DNA from 2 places in the Brevibacterium oceani genome. Region 1 is predicted to be linked to the other one. Evidence: predicted binding sites of a transcription regulator. Region 1 holds the regulator's gene; the other holds the start of a gene.

What was found. The regulator LexA, encoded in region 1, represses DNA repair genes until DNA is damaged. The targets are predictions, from matches to a motif close to TCGAACANNTGTTCGA.
Region 2: the regulator LexA is predicted to act here: its motif matches at 4,538-4,553, upstream of J9314_RS00150 (HNH endonuclease signature motif containing protein).

The regions. Positions count from the first base shown of each region.
Region 1 is NZ_CP072846.1:2,658,495-2,665,835, reverse strand. It holds gene hflX (GTPase HflX) at 1-754, shown strand, start outside; gene J9314_RS11840 (ATP-dependent DNA helicase) at 751-2,718, shown strand; gene lexA (transcriptional repressor LexA) at 2,815-3,570, opposite strand; gene J9314_RS11830 (LysM peptidoglycan-binding domain-containing protein) at 3,805-4,143, shown strand; gene J9314_RS11825 (histidinol-phosphate transaminase) at 4,339-5,574, shown strand; gene hisB (imidazoleglycerol-phosphate dehydratase HisB) at 5,571-6,167, shown strand; gene J9314_RS11815 (hypothetical protein) at 6,164-6,766, shown strand; gene hisH (imidazole glycerol phosphate synthase subunit HisH) at 6,763-7,341, shown strand, end outside.
Region 2 is NZ_CP072846.1:27,815-35,155, reverse strand. It holds gene J9314_RS00160 (AMP-binding protein) at 8-1,672, shown strand; gene J9314_RS00155 (TetR/AcrR family transcriptional regulator) at 1,662-2,300, shown strand; gene J9314_RS00150 (HNH endonuclease signature motif containing protein) at 2,330-4,447, opposite strand; gene J9314_RS00145 (encapsulin) at 4,601-5,038, opposite strand; gene J9314_RS00140 (DUF488 domain-containing protein) at 5,252-5,632, shown strand; gene J9314_RS00135 (DinB family protein) at 5,658-6,089, shown strand; gene J9314_RS00130 (TetR/AcrR family transcriptional regulator) at 6,108-6,821, opposite strand; gene J9314_RS00125 (SDR family oxidoreductase) at 6,885-7,341, shown strand, end outside.

The DNA.
Region 1 (7,341 bases):
GCTGCGCCGTGAGATCGCGAACATGGCCCCATCGCGGGAGACGAAGCGGAAGAACCGCGCGCGGAACCATGTGCCCTCCGTCGCGATCGTCGGGTACACGAACGCCGGCAAGTCCTCCCTGCTCAATCGCCTCACCGACGCCGAGGTGATGGTGCAGAACGCCCTGTTCGCGACCCTCGATCCGACCGTGAGACAGGCCCGGACCGCCGACGGCATCACCTTCACCTACACCGACACCGTCGGCTTCGTCCGCAACCTGCCCCACCAGCTCGTCGAAGCCTTCCGCTCGACCCTGGAGGAGGCCGCCGGCTCGGATCTCCTCCTCCACGTCGTCGACGCCTCCCACCCGGATCCGCACGGACAGATCCAGGCCGTGCGCGACGTCCTCAAGGACGTCGAGACCGAAGAGATCCCCGAGCTGCTCGTGTTCAACAAGTCCGACCTCGCCGAGGAGGCTGTGATCACCGGTCTGCGCGCGGAATATCCGCAGGCGCAGTTCGTCTCCGCGGTCGCGGAGAACGGAATCGACGGACTCGTCGAAGCCATCGAGGAGCGCCTGCCCGCCCCCGACATCGACATCACCGTGCTCATTCCATATGAGCGCGGGGACCTCGTGTCGAAGATCTACGCTCTCGGCACCGTCGAACACGAAGAACACGGCGCGGAGGGCACGAGCCTGCAGGCGAAGGTCCCGGCCGAAATCGTCGACGAGCTGCGTGAATTCCAGCGTCCGGACCTGGTCATCGATCAGTGACGGTCGAAGAGCTCCTCGAGTCGGCTGTCGGGGCGATCGGCGGTTCGACACGCACCGGTCAGCAGGAGATGGCCCAAGCGGTCGCCTCGGCGGTGGACAAGGGAATCCACCTTCTCGTCCAGGCCGGCACGGGCACGGGAAAGTCCCTGGCCTACCTCGTCCCCGCGGCCGAATACGTCACCCGCACCGGCGGCAAGGTCGTCGTGTCCACGGCGACCCTGGCGTTGCAGACGCAGATCATCCACCGCGACCTGCCGCGACTGTTCAAGGCCGTGAAGAAGGATCTCGATCCGCTGCCACGGGCCGCTCTGCTCAAGGGGCGCCGGAACTATGTGTGCAAGCACAAGCTCTCCGGCGGCTACCCGGACGAGGGCGAGGGAATGCTCTTCGACCTCGGTGCCGACGCCGAGGCGGGGCGCAAACCCTCCGAACGATCGGGCCTGGGGGAGGAGATCCAACGGATCCGCACCTGGGAGAAGACCACCGACACCGGTGACCGCGACGACCTCCTGCCCGGCGTCAGCGACCGTGCCTGGTCACAGGTGTCCGTCAACGCCTTCGACTGCCTCGGCGCGAACTGCCCGCTGGTGACCGAATGCTTCGCCGAGATCGCCCGCAACAAGGCCGCCGAGGCCGACATCGTCGTGACCAACCACGCCCTGCTCGCCATCGACGCCTTCGGTGAGTCGAACGTGCTGCCCGACCACGACGTCATCATCATCGACGAGGCGCACGAACTCAAGGACCGGGTGACGAACGCCCTGTCGGGTCAGATCAACACGAGCATGCTCTCGGCCGCTACCTCCTCGGTCCGCAAACACACCACGGTCCAGGACGGCGTCGTGTCCCTGCTCGACTCCGCGGCGGCGGCACTCGAACGCGCTCAGTCCTCGGTGCCCGAGGGGCTCATCCTGCACATGAGCGAGGCGCTCGGACTGGCACTGGCACAGATCCGCGACTCCGCACGTCAGATCATCAACGACATCGGCGGGAAGACCGAAGAGGCCGACGCCGGACGGCAGATGGCCAAGGCCCGCTGCCAGGAGATCTTCGAACTCGCCGAACGCTTCTGCGATCCGGGCAAGAACGACGTCATCTGGCTCTCACGGTCGACGTTCAGAGAGAAGGAGACGACGAACCTCGTCGTCGCACCCCTGAGCGTGGCCGGAACCATGCGCAACGGCATCTTCGAGGAATCCACGGTCGTGGCCACCTCGGCGACCCTGTCCCTGGGCGGGAACTTCGACGCGGTCGCAGCCTCGCTGGGACTCTTCGGCCCCGATGCGCCGAAATGGGACAGCCTCGATGTCGGCTCGCCCTTCGACTACGGCAAGCAGGGCATCCTCTACGTCGCCTCCCACCTGCCCAAACCCGGTCGCAGCGGGCTGAGCGAGGAGACGCTGACCGAGCTCGAAGAACTCGTCAGGGCTTCGAACGGCGGAGCTCTCGGCCTGTTCTCCTCCCGTGCCGCGGCGAACGCGGCAGCCGAGCACCTGCGGAACAAGTTCGACTTCCCGATTCTGCTCCAGGGCGATGACGGTCTGCCCGCACTCGTCTCCCAGTTCACTGCTGACGACCAGACGTGCCTGTTCGGCACGATGTCGCTGTGGCAGGGCGTCGATGTGCCGGGTCGGACGAACCGACTCGTCATCATCGACCGGCTGCCGTTCCCCCGCCCCGATGACCCGCTCATGCAGGCGCGGGCAAGGGACGCCGATCAGCATGGGGTCAACGGCTTCATGGCCGTGTCCGCGACCCATGCCGCCCTGCGACTGGCCCAAGGTGCCGGTAGGCTCATCCGCTCGACCGGTGACAGGGGAGTCGTCGCCGTCCTCGACTCACGGCTGCGCTCGGCACGCTATGCCGGGTTCCTCGTCAACTCGATGCCGCCGATGTGGCCGACGACGAACGCGCAGCTCGTGCGCACGAGCCTGAGCCGCCTCGCCGAGGCTGAGTCAGAGTAGCCCGCCGACGCTGAGCCGGAATAGCACGAACGCCCGCGACCGAGTGGTCGCGGGCGTTCGATTCAGCGGCGGGAGTGGCTCTCGCCGGAGGGCGGGTCAGAGGCGGCGGATGACCGCGACGACGAGGCCCATGATCTGGGCGTAGGTGCCGTCGATGGGTTCGTAGTTCTCGTTCTGCGGCATCAGCCACTGCTGACCGGCCTTGCGCTTGAGCGTCTTCACCGTCGCCTCGCCGTCGAGGAGGGCAGCGACGATCTGACCGTTGTCCGCGGTGTGCTGCTTGCGCACGACCACCCAGTCGTCGTGGCAGATGGCCGCCTCGATCATCGAATCGCCGACGACCTTGAGCAGGAACATCTCGCCCGAGCCGACGACCTGGGTCGGCAGAGAGAAGACATCGTCGACCTCCTGTTCGGCGAGGATCGGACCGCCCGCGGCGATGCGACCGACGACCGGGACCTGCACCGTGTTGTTCGACAGCTCCTCGAACTTCGCGCGCTCCGCCTCCTCCTCTTCGAAGGGGTTGACCACCTCGATGGCACGCGGGCGCTTCGGATCGCGACGGACGTAGCCGAGGCGTTCGAGCTGTGAGAGCTGGTGGGCGACGCTCGAGAGCGAGGCGAGTCCGGCGGCCTTGCCGATCTCACGCATGCTCGGCGGGTAGCCGTTGGCGACGACAGCGCGTTCGATGGTCTCGAGCACGAGACGCTGCCTGGGGGAGAGGCGGAAATCGCCCTCACCGGTCGAACCCTCGGGGATCCGCACCACTTCGTCATCGCTGCGGGCGGCAGCGATCTCGCTGGCGACATCCTCGTTGCGAGGCCTGCCTCTGCCTCGTTTGTTCTGAACCATTGCTCGTTCCCCTTCGTTCTATTCCCTGCCGATGAACACCGTGTTCTCCGCTGCGGAGAATCTCGTGTCAGTGCCGACTGAGATGGTTCTGACAGATCAATCAACAACGCTGGTTCCCTCTCATTGTCGCATAGATGTTCGAGTCGGACTGGACATTTGTTCGATTGGCATGTTGAATAGAACAGACGTTCTACCGATTACTGGTGGAATCGTACGGATGAAAGAGGTAATGCGATGTCTGCACAGAACACAGGACTGCGCCTGACCACTCGTGGACGTCAGGCGGTGCGCCTGCTCAGAACTCTGCTCATTGCTCTCGTCGTCATCGGCGGAGCACTCTTCCTGGCAACTCAGTCGTTCTCGGCCGCCGCTGTGGCCGAGACGGAATCCGAGAGCGTCGGCATCGCCGCCGACTCGGTCGTCGTCGGCGACGGCGAATCGCTGTGGACCGTGGCGGCGAACCTCGGCATCGACCGCGACACCCGTGATGTCGTGTCCGACATCATCGAGATCAACCATCTCTCGACCCCGACCGTCCACCCCGGACAGACCCTCGACGTTCCCGTCAGCTGAGGCCGTACCCGGCCTCGGCCCGGCGGGCGCCGGACCGGGCCATATCGGGTCGGCGTCGGACGTGTATCCGTCTGCCCTGGGTCAGGCAGGCCCGAGGTCGGCAGTTACGGACTGAGCCTGGCAGGTTCGCCATCTCGGCGTCTCGCGGCCCGACCCGCCGCGTGGTCGAACGGTGTCTCTCGGTAGACTGATCGCGTGGGAAACATCGAATCTCTGCCAGTGCGTTCGGACCTCGTCGGACTCAAGCCGTACGGGGCGCCGCACCTCGACGTGCCGGTCCAGCTCAACGTCAACGAGAACGCCTATCCGCTGCCCGAAATCGTCGTCGACAGCATGCGCTCCGCAGTCGAGGACCACTATGCCGGTCTCAACCGGTATCCCGACCGCGAGTTCACCGCGCTGCGCGAACACCTCGTGACCTACCTCGACGGCGTCAACGACCGTGCCGGCGACACGGTCGAACTCACCCCCGACATGATCTGGGCCGCCAACGGCTCGAACGAAGTCCTCAGCCACATCGTCCAGGCCTTCGGCGGACCGGGTCGCACCGTGCTCGGCTTTACCCCGTCGTATTCGATGCACCCGCTCATCACCACGGGGACCGGGGCCACCTGGCAGGACTCGGCGCGCAAGGGCGACTTCACCCTCGACGCGGACTCTGTCGCCGCCGAGGTCGCACGCGTCGATCCCGACATCGTCTTCCTCTGCACCCCGAACAACCCGACCGGCACTTCGATCGGCCTCGACGTCATCGAAGCCGCCTACGACAACTGCTCGGGCATCGTCATCGTCGATGAGGCGTATGCGGAGTTCTCCCGACCCGCGAAGTCATCGGCAATGACCCTGCTGGCAGGCCATCCGCGCCTCGTCGTCTCCCGCACCATGAGCAAGGCCTTCGCCTGCGCGGGTCTGCGACTGGGCTACGCGATCGCCGCCCCCGAACTCATCGACGTCCTCCGCCTCGTCCGCCTGCCGTATCACCTCTCCGAGATCACGCAGGTCCTCGCGTGCACCGCACTCGAACACGCCGAGGTGCTGCTGGGCAACGTCGACCGACTCATCGACTCCCGCAACCGGATGTCCGCCCACCTCGCCGAGGTGGGATTCCGCGTCCATGACAGCGATTCGAACTTCGTCCTCTTCGGCAACATCTCCTCCCCGGCCGAGCTGTGGCAGAAGCTGCTCGACCGCGGAGTGCTCATCCGTGACATCGGCATCGACGGACACGCCCGCGTCAATGCCGGCACCGAGGAAGAGACCGAGGCGTTCCTGCGCACGATCGACGACATCCTCGCCGAGGACCCGAGCATTCTCTTACAGCAGCCGGATTCCGCGACCGCCGCCTCGGCGACAACGTCGACCCCAACGACCGCCCCAAACCCGGCGACCCCGACCCCGTCATCAGCCGCCCCGACGAAAGGCACTCCATGAGGCAGGCCCAGAACTCGCGCACGACCTCCGAATCCACGGTGTCCGTGTCCGTCGACCTCGACGGAACCGGTGCCTCGACGATCTCCACGAGCGTGCCGTTCTTCGACCATATGCTCACCGCCCTGTCGAAGCACTCGATGATCGACCTCGACGTCACCGCCACCGGTGACACCCACATCGACGTCCACCACACCGTCGAAGACACCTCGATCGTGCTCGGCCAGACCCTCAAGGAGGCCCTCGGCGACAAGGTCGGCATCCGCCGCTACGGCTTCGCCGCCGTCCCGCTCGACGAGGCCCTGGCCCAGTGCGTCGTCGACGTCTCCGGGCGTCCCTACTTCGTCCACGAAGGCGAACCCGAAGGTCAGCAATACCACCTCATCGGCGGTCACTTCACCGGGTCGATGACCTCACACTCGCTCGAATCCATCGCCTTCCACGGCGGACTGACCGTCCACCTCGACCTCGTCCGCGGCCGCGACCCGCACCACATCGTCGAAGCCCAGTACAAAGCCTTCGCCCGGGCCCTGCGCGAAGCCGTCGAGGAAGACCCCCGCAGCAATTCCGTCCCCAGCACCAAGGGAGTCCTGTGAGCACCACCGTCGTCGTGACCCCCTTCGGGGTCGCCCAGCAGCTGGCCGCCGCCTGCGTGCTGTCGAACATCTCCGGCACCATCGTGCCGATCGGAGAGTTCACCGGCATCGTGCTGAGCAACACCGATGTCGCCTCCGGCAACGAGGCGGCCGCCGCGATCTCGAAGCTCGCCGGCAAACATGAGGTCCTCCTCCTCGTCCGCAGCGAGGAGCAGATCGACGCCGGGCACTACCGCCACGGCACTCGCGAATCCGACGTCCCCGCCGGGCTGGCGCTGAAGAACCTGCCCGACGTGCTCGAGGGCCTCCTGCTCGAGACCGTGTCGGCACACGACGTCGACGGCAGTATCGAGACCAGTTCGATGACGAAGCTGCAGGCCAGCGCCGCAACCATGAGCCCCGGCCGAGCGGCCGTGGCCCGAACAGCTCTGTTGTGGATCATCGTGGCGATCCTCGCGGGACTGGTCACCGCCTTCGGCCTGGCGCTGGGAATCGGCGGCAACACCGTCGCCTGGGTCGTCGCGGTCTTCGGAGCCATCGTCCTCCTCTTCGCCCTGTGGCGGATCTGGTCGGTGCTCGGCAAGGGAGCGAAACGATGACGACAGTCGCTGTCCTCGACTACGGAGCCGGCAACGTCCGCTCGGCCGTGCGCGCGGTTTCCGCCGCGGGCGCCGAGGTGACGCTGACGGCCGATCACGACGTCATCGACGACTCCGACGGACTCCTCGTCCCCGGCGTCGGCGCATTCTCCGCCGTCATGGAGGGATTGCAGAACGTCGGAGGCGTCGACCTCATCCGCAAGCGCCACGAACAGGGTCGACCGCTGTTGGGCATCTGCGTGGGCCTGCAGGTTTTCTTCGCCCGCGGCGAGGAACACGGCGTCAAAACCGAGGGCATCGGTCTGTGGCCGGGTGCCGTCACCGGACTCAACGCCCCCGTCGTCCCGCACATGGGATGGTCGCAGATCAGCGCACCGTCCACCTCGGCGATGTTCGCAGGAATTGAGGACGAACGGTTCTACTTCGTCCACTCCTATGCGGCGACCCAGCCGCCACCCGGCACAATCGTCACCACCGCCCGACACGGTGAGGACTTCGTCGCCGCCGTCGAGGACGGGACCACCTGGGCCGCCCAGTTCCACCCGGAGAAGTCCGCCGGGGCCGGTCAGCGGCTG
Region 2 (7,341 bases), 1.7 Mb from region 1:
CCCTGACATGCCCACACGATTCGAGACCACCCTCACCGACGCCCTCATCGACAAGCACACCTGGGCGGGCGACTGGAAGAACCAAACGCTGCTCGACCACCTCGAGCATTGGACCCGAGAGAGTCCGGATGCCGTGGTTTCCCGGGACCCCTACGGAGCGCACACATATGCGGAGCTCTCCGCCGACGTCGAGACCTGTGCCAGGGCACTCGTCGACATCGGTCTCACACCGGGCGACGTCGTGGGAATCCACCTGCCGAACTGGTACGAATGGCTGGTCATCCACCTCGGCGCCATCAAGGCCGGGGCCGCGACGAACGGTCTCATTCCGATCTACCGCGACCGTGAGATCGGGTACATGGCGAAGAAGGCAGGTGTCTCCGTCCTCTTCGTGCCGAACCGGTTCCGCAAGTTCGACTACCCGGACATGGTCGACAGGCTGCGGGCGAACCTGCCGGAACTCACGCACACGATCGTGCTCGACGCCCCCGGTGAGGCTCCGTTCGCCGCGCGGGACGGGTTCGAACGTTGGGAGGACTTCCTCGGCCGCGGTACGACCACCTCGGCGCTGGAATCGATCGATTGGGCCGAACGCCGTCCCGATCCGAACGATGTCGGGCTCATCCTGTTCACTTCGGGCACCACGGGCGACCCGAAGGGGGCCATGCACACGCACAACTCGGTGCTTGCGGCGGCCCTGCCCTGGCCGGACCACCTGGGTCTGGGTCAGGGGTCGGTCATTCACATGGCTTCGACGTTCGGCCACCTCACCGGGTACATGTACGGGGTGTGCCTGCCGCTGCTCATCGGCGGGACCGGAGTGTTCCAGGATGTGTGGAACGGTGAGGACTTCGTCCGCCTCGTCGCCGAGCACGGAATCGAGCACACCTCCGGGGCGACCCCGTTCCTCCACGACCTGCTCGATGCCGCGAAGACGACCGAGCACGATCTGTCCTCGCTCAAGCACTTCTGCTGCATGGGTGCCCCGATCCCGCGTGTGATGGTCAATGAGGCGCGCGAACTCCTGCCGAGGCTCAGCGTGTTCGGCGGCTGGGGGCAGACCGAATGCGGTCTGGTCACGATGACCGCCCCGGGCGATTCGGAGGAGAAGGTCACGGGCACCGACGGTCGGGCTCTCGGGTCCATGGAGGTGCGCGTAGTCGATCCGTTGGGTGCACCGATGCCCGCCGGAGAAGAAGGAAAGGTCCAGGTCAAAGGCCCGTTCCTATTCGTCGGCTACCTCAAGGAACCCGGGCTGACGGCTGAGGCGTTCGACGGCGCCTGGCTCGACACGGGCGACCTGGCGGAGATGGACGAGGACGGCTTCATCCGGATCGCCGGCCGGTCGAAGGACATCATCATCCGCGGCGGTGAGAACATCCCTGTCGCCTACGTGGAGAACGTCCTCTACGAGCATCCGGCGGTGTCTCAGGTCGCGGTCGTCGCGGTGCCGCATCCGCGGCTGCAGGAGATCGCGTGTGCGGTCGTCACCCTGGTCGAGAGCCAGAGCCTGGAGATGGATGATCTGCGTGAGTTCTTCGAATCCAAGGGGGTGGCAAAGCAGTACTGGCCCGAGGCTCTGCAGGTCCTCGACGAGTTCCCGCGGACTCCGAGCGGTAAGATTCAGAAGTTCAAGCTCAGAGAGGAAGTCGCCGTCGACCATGTCAGCTGAATCCGCAGATCTCAACGCCATCGTCCGTGGGGCCCGGGCGGAGTTCCGGGAACGGCAGATCGTCGATGCCGCGGTGCGCCTGATGCAGGAGAAGGGCACTCATTCGGTGTCGATGCAGGCGATCGCGAAATCCGGTGGGGTCAGCGTCGGACTGCTGTACAAGTACTTCTCCGATAAGGAGCAGATCGTACTCGCCGCGATCACCCGGGTGCTCGAAGAGTTCCGGCTGCGCGTTCCGTCTGCCATCGCCGAGGCGGCTGACCCGGTGGACAAGGTCATCGCCGCATTCTCCGAGTTCTGCCGGATCGTCGGCGAACAGCGGCACGCTGTCGTACTCACTTATCAGGCCTCGCGGTCGCTGTCGAAGGATGGGCTGAGTTCGATTCAGGAACAGGAGCTCGAGACCCTGCAGCCGCTCATCGATGTTGTGTCCGGGGCGGTGGAGACCGGTCATCTGCGCGATGTCGATGCGCAGGCTCTCGGGCACGACCTCATGTCGATCGCACACATGTGGGCACTCAAGCACTGGTACTTCCAGAAGATCGGTCTCGACCTCGACACCTATATCGACCGGCAGGTGCGCACCCTCATACTCAGCAACCTCAGCGCCGGGACCGACTCGAGCTAGCTGCTCACGGTACGGACGGATCGATGCATTCAGAAGGGTGGGGGCTCGCACGCATTCCAGTTGATGTTCGCGGGCCGCTGCCCCGACCACGGGTCGACCTGCTCTCCCGTGGTGGATACTCTGCCGCTCTGGTCCTTTCTCTGTTGGCTCCTGCGGCGCGGCCGGTGGGGCAGATGGTTCGCGCTGGGGCTTTCGCGGTCGTTCGCGAGACCGGCCGGTGCCGGTTGTCTCCGTGGCCGACCCAGCGCCTCCCCCGGAGACGTGCTCGGAGCGACTGGGGGCGGGCTCGGGGAGGGTTTCAGGGGCGGGTCCGGCCTGTTCTGCTGTGAGTCCGGTGGGCTGCCGAACTCGGTGAACAACTCGGCGTGCCGAGCATTGATCGGGTTGTCCGGCGGCATTGCCTCGGCGGCCACTCCGTGTGCGAAGACATACTCCACCGAACCGTCCGAGGTTTTGCGGATACTGAATTTCCGATCGGTCTTCGCCTGGTGGTGCGGGCGGCAGAGGTAGTGCCCGTTCTCGAAGGTGGTCTGTCCGCCCGCTGCGGGATCGTCGTGGTCAAAGGGGATGATGTGGTCCAGTTCGGACGTCTCCGCCCGACGAGTACATCCCGGCATCGAGCATGCCTGCCACTTCGCAGCGAGCGGCAACCGGACATCCGCAGGGATGCGGTAACTCTGCGACCTCGCGTCCAGCGGAGTGCCGGTCACCGGATCGGTCATGATCCGAGTCCAGGTCGAGCACTCTCCGGCGATGGCGCGTGCGACAGTGGCGGGAATCGGAGAACCGTCGGAGTAGATTCCAGGCAGCTGCGACTCACCGGCCAATGTCAGGAAAGGCACCGTGACCAGAAGCTTCGCCTGTTCGCGAAGCCACTGGCCATGGGTCGGCATCGCCATCTTGATAACGGTCGAGACCGTGGTGGAACCAGCGGTCGTCGCGGCACGTTCCGCTTCCTCCTGTGCCCCGTCGGTTGCATTGTTGACCGTGTTCACGATCGCCGCCGCGGTGGGAACTCCCTGATCGGGCAGGTCCAAGGGGATCTGGTTGACGGTGGTTGTTCCGTTCTGCGTGTCATTCGTTGTGACTTCAATGGTCAGCTGCGGGGCCACGCGAGTCGCAATGTCGTACATGAGCGAGTCGATGCTGCCGAGTTCGCTGACGTCGACATCATTGATGTCGGTGGCGACGAGGGATGCGAAGTTTCCGTGTCTGATCGCACGGGCGAAGGCTTCGAGGCGCTGGTGGAACGCCTTGAGTTCCGCTGCCGGACCGCTCAGCACCACCGAGGCGGTTCCGTCCTTGTAGGTGGTGATCGACACCCGACGGCGCCGTGACGCCAGGTCGGAACGGTCGTCTTCGTCCTGCATGGAGGCGGCCTTCATCGACAGTGATTTCCTGAAGGTGTCGATGGTGACATCGGCCCGTCGTTGACCTAAGTACTCGTCGAGCTCAGGCAACGACTCGAAGGACAGGTCCTTGGCCGTCCTGGCCGCGGCGTTCACGTGTTCGATGGTGAACTCGCCGGCACAGCAGCGCGCGAGGAACTTGGGCAGCCCATGGACGATGGTGACAGCCGTGACGATCTTGCCGAATGTCTGCCCGGAGGTCGAGCCCAACACTGAGGCCAGTTCGGCCACATCCTCAATCTCTGCGAGCTTGTGGACCCACCTGTCGAAGGTCTCTCCGAGGTGGAAGCCGGGAAAGTCGGGTCGCGACTCAAGTGCTGCCTGCAGCGCGGATTCACAGCTGCCCGGGGCGACGACTTCGTCCGTTCCGGACTTCGCACTCATCTCGGTTTCGGCTGCGTCAAGAAAACGCTCGAGCGTCTCGCCGAAGGTCGCGTACTCAGAGATCCTTTCGTCGACGTTCGGCCTGAGATTGAGACGTTCGACCGCCTCGGCGAGGAAGGCCTGGGCAATGGATCGCAGTTCGGCCAGCTGCACACTCGTGCTCAGTCCCAGCACCCTGACCACAGAGAGCAAGGGCGAATCCTCGGCGACGTCGAGTCGCCTCGGTGAGTCGGGGCCGATGCTCGAGGGGAGCTGCACGTATCCGATCTGCCCCGAGTCCGGCAGGACCTCAGAGGAAGAGGAATCCGAGGCAGGATCGAACTCGTCATCACTCGGATCCTGTTGATCCTTCATCGGTCTCCCCTGCCTTTCACGCCTCTGTGAATGCTTTCCCCGATTCTACTCCGCAGTCGAATTCATTGTCCAGAGTTTTCCGTAATTCAATCGAACATCTTTTTTCTATAGACATATTCGCAAAAAAGATTTCAAGTGCCAGTTCGGACAGGTTCAGCCCTCCGCCGAGCGACACCACTCATCCCGGCCCAAGGGGCAGTGATCAGTCGCGCGGAAGGCGGTAGAGCAGATAAAGACAACCGTCATCCGCCGCATACAGCGAAGCGAGCTCCACGTCGATGGGCGGTTCGAAGTCGTCGCCACGTCCCCGCCGCGCGTGGACACGAGGAGGGCACCTTCGAGGGCCGGGGCCCAGATGATCTCGACGGCATCTGGGAGATCGACCGTGGCATTCGAGGAGTTCGGCACGATGCCGCCGATGCCCGCCGAATCGAGTCCATGGAGGACCGCCCGGTCCTCGGCCATGGCGATGGTTGTGGCCGCGTCCTTGACCGGCTGCCAGTCCGAGTCGCCGGAGCCGCGAGCGACGTCGTCGATGGCCTGGCGGGTCACCGTGAACGGCGCACGAAGCTGCCTGGCCTCCTCCTCGATCTCCGCCCAGGCAGGGCGGGTGATGGGAGCGACGCCTGGCTCTGGACAGTCACTGCATCATCTCCTCGATTCGCAGATTCGCCATCGGCCCACCACAGACCGCATCAGCGCGGCTGAGATCTCCACTATACGCGCGGGGTTTGACGCGAAGGCAAGGACCGAATCCGCCACGTCCTACACTGGAAGGCAAGCGAGCGGAGGGAGTGAACGACCATGACCACCTCGGACGATCCACGGATCCGGGTGCGCCGCATCTACGACGATCCTGAACCATCCGACGGCACTCGCGTCCTCGTCGACCGGGTCTGGCCGCGGGGAGTGAGCAAGGACCACGCCAACCTCGGCGAATGGCTCAAGGACGTGGCCCCCTCGACCGAGCTGCGCCAGTGGTACGGGCACGATCCCGACAAGTACGACGAATTCGCCAGGCGCTACCGCGAGGAACTCAAGGACGACACCCGCGCCGAGGCGCTCGACCGTCTCAAGGACATCGCCGAGAAGGGCACGCTCACCCTGCTCACGGCATCGAAGCGCGACGACATCAGCCAGGCGGCGGTCCTCAAGAAGACCCTCGACAGCGGGAGGCACGGATGAGTGAGATCGAACCGGGGACGAGGACATCATCGACCTTAAGCACCGGATCGCCGAGGCGGCCGCTTCCTGGGCACCCGCCCTCGCTCGGCCGGACGCCGCCGACCGTTTCCGCGAGGACCGATGGTCGACCGTCGAATACGCCGCCCACCTCCGCGACGTCCTCACCGAATTCCGGTCACGCACCCTCCTCATGCTCGCCGAGGAGGCTCCCACCCTGCCGAACTTCGACGGCGATGCCGTCGCTCTTGAGTCCGACTACCGAAAGCAAACGGCCGCCGAGGTGCTCCCTGGGCTGGAACGTGCCGCAGCCGCCTACGCCGGTGCGCTCTCCGACCTCGACGACGAGCAATGGCAGCGCACGGGCCTGCGCGCCGACGGTCGGGAGTTCACGATCGCCTCGCTCACCCGCTACGGCTGGCACGAAGTCCACCACCACCTCGGCGATGTCGAAGGCTGAGAGACCGGGCTGTGCGCCCTAACGCGGGCTCCGGTCTGATCCGTCGGCGTGCTCACTGAGGCGTCGGGTCCACTCGACGAGCAGCTGGGTCTCCGCGGGTCCGAGGATCTCGGGGTGGGCGACAGCATATTCGATGACCGAATGACCGAACCTCGCCACAGGCGACTCAGGCACCGATGTGCCTGTGATCGAGGCGAGCACCCCTTCACGGATCTCGGCCGAGAGTTCCTGATCGTCATGGCCGAGAACGATCAGACGGAGCGTGAGTCCGACATTCGTCGCGAGGATGTGGGCTGCGGCCTGACGTGAGTCGACGACCAATCGTCCCTGCGCGGCCGCCTCTGCAGTGAGAGCTCTGAGGATCGCGCTCGGGCGGGACTGATCGACGGGAGAGTGCCCGGGTCGGACCTTGCCGTACATGAGGGTGTAGAAACCGGGGTTCCGCAGTCCGAATTCCACATGGGCATCCCAGCCGCTTCGGAGGTCCTGGATCGGGTCACCGCTCGATTCCATCGCTGATTTCTCACCGAGATACATGTCGAATCCGCGAGTGATCACTGCGTCGATGAGACCCTGCTTGCTGCCGAAGAAATGGTAGAGCGTCGGCATCTTCACCCCGACGACATCACACACCGCACGCAACGAGAAGTCCTCCCCAGGAGACTCTGCGATGAGGTCGGCTGCCGCGTTGAGCAGCCGAGTCCGTGTATCAGGGGTCGGGGATCCTGTCATATCGCTATAGTATCGTGTACTGTTGCTATACAGACATATACCAACGATACGTCAGGAGCGATCATGACCGAACGCACACTCCGAAACAAGAACGTCCTCATCGCCGGCGGCGGAAAGAACCTCGGCGGGCTCATCGCTCGCCAATCCGCCGAAGCCGGAGCGAATGTCGCCATCCACTACAACTCCGAATCCTCCCGCCCGGACGCCGAGGCCACACTCGCCGCAGTCGAGGACCAGGGCGTCAACGGTGTCCTGCTCAGTGGAGATCTCACCCGGGCGGCCGCGGTCGAACAGCTCTTCACCGACGCCGAGGCGGCTCTTGGGCCGATCGACATCGCCGTGAACACGGCAGGCAAGGTGCTGCGCAAGCCGATCGTCGACACGAGCGAGGCCGAGTACGATTCGATGTTCGACATCAACTCGAAGGCCGCCTACTTCTTCATCAAGGAAGCCGGCAAGCACCTGAGCGACGGCGGCAAGATCATCACCATCGTCACAGCGCTGCTCGCCGCCTTCACCG